2 regions of the Acinetobacter halobius genome follow, and region 2 is predicted to be linked to the other one. Evidence: predicted binding sites of a transcription regulator. Region 2 holds the regulator's gene; the other holds the start of a gene.
The links. Region 2 encodes PhoB, which activates phosphate uptake and scavenging genes when phosphate is short. Its sites were predicted from a motif close to TGTCATNAANCTGTCATAA; they were not measured.
Positions count from the first base shown of each region.

Region 1: a site for PhoB is predicted at 1,970-1,988, ahead of ACE01U_RS02235 (inorganic phosphate transporter). Genes of this name have one in related genera too.

Region 1 covers NZ_JBIQOD010000001.1:478,317-481,754, forward strand. The annotation lists gene ACE01U_RS02235 (inorganic phosphate transporter) at 304-1,923, opposite strand; gene metH (methionine synthase) at 2,351-3,438, shown strand, end outside.
Region 2 covers NZ_JBIQOD010000010.1:84,439-87,876, forward strand. The annotation lists gene phoR (phosphate regulon sensor histidine kinase PhoR) at 1-1,313, opposite strand, end outside; gene phoB (phosphate regulon transcriptional regulator PhoB) at 1,323-2,033, opposite strand; gene ACE01U_RS10410 (TetR/AcrR family transcriptional regulator) at 2,248-2,946, opposite strand; gene ACE01U_RS10415 (SDR family NAD(P)-dependent oxidoreductase) at 3,148-3,438, shown strand, end outside.

The DNA of each region.
Region 1 (3,438 bases), on a different contig from region 2:
AGGTCTTATTCGCTAAGTAAGAAGTGAAGCATCGTAGAAGTAACATTTTGCGGTGCAATGCGCCCCACAGAAAATCTGTTCAATCTATAGATACGAAACAACTTTGCATTACAAAATAGTCCATTTTGAATGCCAATGACTGCATCTTGCACTACGAATAAATGCAATGCTTTTATTTCTGCTCAAATCGTGAGTAGTGTTAGCGTATATTAAATAAAATCGAGAATTGAAAAGAAAATGCCAGTCAGTTTATGAACTGACTGGCATTATGACTTCAAATAACGTTTTTCTTTACATTACAGATTAAACAAACTGTAGGAACAACCAGAACAAACCACCTGATAAACAGATTGTTGCTGGCAGGGTGAAAACCCAAGCCGAAAGAATGGTTCTGACAGTTGCAAAGTTCAGACCTGACTTATTTGCCACCATGGTCCCTGCAACCGCAGAGTTGAGTACATGGGTCGTCGATACAGGCATACCAAAACCATCTGCCGCAGCAATCGTAGTCATAGCGACTAACTCTGCAGACATACCTTGACCATAAGTCATATGGTTCTTACCAATACGCTCGCCCACGGTAACTACAATACGCTTCCAACCCACCATTGTTCCTAAGCCAAGTGCAAGTGCCACAGCCACTTTTACCCAGTTTGGAATATACTGAAGGAACGAATCGAGGTTACTACGATATTCTTTAACGGTCTTTTTCTCCGCATCAGACATCGCTGGTAATTGATCTGCCTTATCTAAACGTTTGAAAGCTGTCGTACTTAAGTACATATCATTGCGTATAGAAGAAACTTCTGCCTCTGGAATATCTTTTAAATCACCATAATGTCCAACACGTTCACCCAAATGATCTGTCAAACTTGCTAATGCAGGTACAACTTCAGGAGTCATTTCTTTAGTTTGAATATATTGGGTAATGACTGCACGGGCTTTTTCATCAGCGATATCGTCATGCTGAGTATAAATTACATTTGCTGTCTGATTCGAAAGCTGTGCAAATGACTGAATGTGCTGTGAATCCAAATTCTTATTTAAAGAATAAGCCAAAGGCACAATACCAATCAAAATCAGCATGATTAAACCCATACCTTTTTGACCATCATTTGAACCGTGTGCAAAACTTACACCCGTACAGGTAAAAATCAAAATAGCACGAATCAGAGGTGGTGGTGGCTTGTTACCTTCAGGTGGTTGAAATAGTTCAAGTTGACGCTTGAAAATTGTTTTAACCAACAAAAATACGATCGCTGCAAAGGCAAAACCAATCAATGGCGAAAACAATAAAGCCTTGCCGACTTTGATCACTTGATCCATGTCTACACCCGAAGCACCACTGCCTGAATGCATCAGGTAGTTCATAATGCCCACACCCAAGATTGAACCAATCAAAGTGTGTGAACTTGATGCTGGGATACCTAAGAACCATGTCCCCAAGTTCCACAAAATCGCAGCAATCAACATGGCAAACACCATGGCAAACCCTGCACCTGAGCTGACATTCATAATCAACTCGACAGGCAAAAGTGCAATAATACCGTAAGCTACTGCACCACTTGCCACCATAACCCCAAGGAAGTTACAGAAACCTGCCCACATTACCGCAACTGGCGCTGACAGTGCATTGGTATAAATCACCGTTGCCACAGCATTGGCTGTGTCATGGAAACCATTTACAAACTCAAAGCCCAACGCAATGAACAATGCCGTCGCTAAAAGGATTAGAGAGTAAAGATTCAGTGCAGGAACATGCGATAAGTCAGCAGAAAGCTGAAAGCCAATATAAATTAGCGTTGAAATAATGACCGTTAAAAACACCGGCATAAAAAATTTCGGCGTAGGTACGTGCACATTTGTCGACTTGACTTGTGTCACGTGCACCTGATCTTGGACAGGAGGAATATTAGAATTCATGCAGACGGCTAAAGAGGATATCAATATCCCCTATTGTTCAATTTAATTGTGACAATTATATGACAAATGCGTGTCACATGAAGCCAATTTTTTCATAATTGATTCATTTTAGATCAGCAGTAAATCGCCTATAGGCCTTGAAAGCACTGTGCTTGCTTAAAATTTAATTTTTCTGTGCTCATTACGCTGAATTATTTTCTTACATTTGGCTGTGTTGTCTGTAACAATCTGCTCCAATCAATCTTTCCTCATCTCTATTTATTTTCATCTATTAACATAGACGCCCTATATTTCACTTTCGTGAAAACTAAAGCTAAATCAGCCTTTTTTATTTGCAATATAGCGAATACCACTTGAATTAAGCATAAATGAATATGCTTTTCTGCTAAAATATTGCACGTTTTGAAAACCTGTTTGTGAGTTTTGAATGTCTACACTTGCCACCTTAAAAACACTTCTTGCCGAGCGCATCCTCATTATTGACGGTGCAATGGGCACCATGATTCAGCGTCATAAGCTCGAAGAAGAAGATTATCGTGGTGAACGTTTTGCAGACTGGGCATCTGACTTAAAAGGCAACAATGACCTTTTGGTACTGACACAGCCACAGATTATCCAAGGGATTCATGAAGCTTACCTCGATGCTGGCGCAGACATCATTGAAACCAACAGTTTCAATGGCACACGTGTTTCAATGTCAGACTATCACATGGAAGACCTCGTTCCCGAGATCAACCGTGAAGCAGCGCGCCTAGCACGTGCGGCCTGTGACAAATATTCAACCCCAGATAAACCACGCTTCGTTGCAGGTGTACTTGGCCCAACCTCACGTACCTGTTCAATTTCACCAAACGTCAATGACCCTGCCTTCCGTAATATTACTTTTGATGAACTGAAAGAAAACTATATTGAAGCAACGCATGCCCTCATCGAAGGTGGTGCCGATATTCTTCTGATTGAAACAGTATTTGATACACTTAACTGTAAAGCAGCGATTTTTGCGGTAAAAGAAGTATTTAAGCAAATCGGTCATGAACTGCCGTTAATGATTTCAGGGACCATTACCGATGCATCTGGTCGTACATTAACAGGTCAAACCGCAGAAGCATTCTGGAACTCAGTACGTCATGGCGATTTACTTTCGATTGGCTTTAACTGTGCCTTGGGTGCGGATGCGATGCGCCCGCATGTGAAAACTATTGCTGATGTTGCCGATACTTTTGTCTCTGCCCATCCAAATGCGGGTTTACCGAATGCCTTTGGTGAATATGATGAAACGCCAGAGCAAACCGCAGCTTTCTTAAAAGAATTTGCTGAAAGTGGTCTCATCAATATTACAGGTGGTTGTTGTGGTACCACACCAGATCATATCCGTGCCATTTACAATGCTGTTAAAGATATTAAACCACGTCAAATTCCTGAAACCAGACCTGCTTGCCGCCTCAGCGGTTTAGAGCCATTTAACATTTATGATGACTCTTTATTTGTCAATGTCGGTGAACGTACCAACGTCAC
Region 2 (3,438 bases):
ATAGAGCCTTGGTTTTCTTTAGATTCAATCTCTAAATGTGCTTGGTGCTGCATCAACACGTGTTTCACAATTGCGAGTCCTAAACCTGTGCCACCCGTTTGTCGACTACGTGCACTGTCGACCCGATAAAAACGTTCGGTTAAACGTGGTATATGTTTGGGATCAATACCGATACCTGTATCTTCCACCGTGAAGTAAGCTTGTTCACCATTGTCGTGCCAGCCCATGGTCACGGTTCCACCTTTTGGTGTGTATTTGATGGCATTGGTAATCAGGTTACTAAAAGCACTGGCCAACTCCATATCAGAACCGATCAAGTCGCAGTGACTGTCAATGTCAAGATTCAGCGTATGACCATAATCAATATTATAGGCATGTGCATCATCATAGAGTTGGTTCATCAAACTTGGCATATCAATGATTTGATTTTTTGCGATCTGCTTGTCGTTTTCTAAGCGTGACAATAACAGTAAATCATTCACTAAGGCATTCATACGTTTGGCTTGGGCTTGCATTTGGTCAAAAGCCCGCTTCCAACGTGGGTTGAGGTCTTCTTGGTCTGTAAAAGTCTCAATATAACCACTGAGTACTGTGAGTGGTGTGCGTAGTTCATGCGAAATGTTATCGACAAAGTCTTTACGCATTTGTTCAAGATTGTGCATGCGGGTCACGTCATAGGCGACCAGTAAGCGACTTTCACCCCCAAATCGAGTCATTTTGACCTGAACATAATGCTCATCAAAGCTGGATGACTTCATTTTTAAGCCGTCTGGTGCAGCATCAATATTATTGTAATAATCCACAAAATTCGGTTGGCGTAATAAAGTCAAAATATTGCGGCCACGATCATTTTGTTCAATGCCCAACAAACGCTCTGCGGCAGGGTTCCACCATTCAATTTGTTGCATGTCATCGACCAGTACCACTGCTTCTTGTAAAGCGACCAAGGATGACTGTGCTCGATCAATCAGTCCGACCATTTCCGCCTGTACGATTCGTTCTTGGCGCTGGGCACGGTAGACATTGAACAATAGTGCTCCCCAAATGCCCCCCAAGTTGGGTGGAACTTCATAGGGACGGTTAGAAATCCAGTCATTGACCAAATACAAAGAGCGCATTTGCAGAATAAAAAAAACGGCAAAGGCAACCGCGATACACGTCCAAAAATAACCAACACCAAAGCCAATCAAGCTCGCAATCAGCAAGAAAAAGGCAAGCAGACGTAAGTCCTGTTTGGCAAAGCCCCATAAACTGCTGTATCGCGTTTTTTTATGTTCGCGTGCAAGTTCTGGGACTGGGTAGGGTTCATACATAAAAGAAAATTAACCTAGAGCGATATCCGCACGTGTAGAGAATCTATAACCTGTACCACGCACTGTTTGTACAAAGCGATCAGCAGCATAAGGCTCAAGCACTTTACGTAAACGACGAATATGTACGTCAATGGTACGGTCTTCAATATACACGTTTCCACCCCAAACTTGGTCAAGAAGTTGAGCACGGGTATAAGCACGCTCAGGATGGGTCATAAAGAACGCCAATAAACGGTATTCTGTTGGTCCCATATCTAGAATATGGTCACCGAAACTCACTCGTTGGCTGACAGGGTCTAAGATTAAGCCATTGGCATCAATTGATTTTTCACCACTGAGGGCATTGGCACGACGTAGAACTGCTTTAATTCGTGAAACTAATTCACGGGTCGAAAACGGTTTGGTCATGTAGTCATCTGCGCCAGCATCCAGACCTTGTACTTTATGGTCTTCTTCACCACGTGCCGTGAGCATAATCACTGGAATTTCAGAGAGATTTTCATCACGTTTCAGGCGGCGGCATAGATCTACACCGCTGACCCCGCCAGGCATCATCCAGTCGAGTAGGATCAATGCAGGACGCTGATCCACAATCATTTGGTGGGCTTGTTTTGCATCTTCTGCTTGTAAGCATTGAAAGCCTGCCATATCCAACGAGGTGTGAATCATTTCTCGAATGGGAAGTTCATCATCGACGATTAAAATGTAGTCATCTTTCACAACGCAATATCCTATTGTAGGTAACGGCAGGCCGTTTTAATTTTATGACAGGCTTATTACAAAGATTAATTATGACAGTATCATTGCAAAAAACAGACGATTGATGAAATTTGCAAAAAAATGTGACAAAAAATCGTCATATTTGATTAAAAAATTAATGGAAGTTTAATCTAAAATTTATTTAAAAGTGCAGATGGAATCCAAATTGAGCGTCTTAGATATCTAGTTTTGCACGTGTATTGGGGTCTGAAAAGGTTTCTAAGAGTGAAATAAAAACAATACGGCTTGAAGATAGAACCTCTTCAAAGGATTGTTTAAAGCCACTGACCACCCAGCGGATTGCAATTTGAGTCACATAACCATTCAAGCCTGTCGCAACCAGTGAAATTTCACGTTCAGAACGGTTAATTTGCGGCATCATCAGCATTACAAAGGCTTGAATCATTCGGTCAAAACGGGTCATGGTTTCATGAATGGTGGCTTGATTATGTAATTCTTGGACCAACATCGCGTCAATATAAATAATCCGTGCCATGCGGGGATTGTCTTTTAGTGTGGTGAGCAGAGCACGTAGTCCAGCATCAATCATTTTATGTGGATCAGATGAGGCTTGCATGATGGCTTGCATGACGTTGTGCTGTAACTCATCAATTAGTTTTAGAAAAATGGTTTGAAACAGTTGCTCACTTTTTTTAAACGATTCATAAAAATAACGTTCGGTGAGTTTGGCTTCATTACAAATATCTTTCACTGTTACAGCAAAAAAACCGTGAGTACCATAGGCTTCGATCCCTGCTTCAATCAGTTTTTCACGACGTAGCTGTTTACGCTCAGAAAGTGATAAGCCTTTGAATTGGCGTTCTTTGGTTTTATTGTGATCGCTGTTTTGTTGTATTTGTTCAGATGCAGTCATCAGGTTTCATCGCCCTATTAAAGCCAAGATTTGCTGTAGTTTAACAATAAACAAGTTCTGTACCTATGCGTAAGCAAAGATCTTTATTGGGTTTTCATGGACTTGACACTTTTAGCTATCAAATTTATGACAATTGATATTGTCAATTATAAAAAAAGCATCTACAGTCGATGTACAAAGATAAAGGATAAGCAAAATCTCATGAAGAATTTTAAGAATAAAGTCGCAGCAATTACAGGTGCAGGGTCGGGTATTGGACAACAATTGGCACTTTTATTGGCCAAGGCGGGCTGTCATGTGTCATTGAGTGATGTCAATGAACAGGGTCTGGCGAAAACAGTTGAATTACTGCAAGGTAGCAATGTACGGGTTACCACGAAAAAATTAGATGTCTCTGACCGTTTGGCGATGAAAGCATGGGCTGAAGAAACGGTACAGAATCATGGTTCAGTGAATATGATTTTTAATAATGCAGGGGTGGCTCTGGGTTCA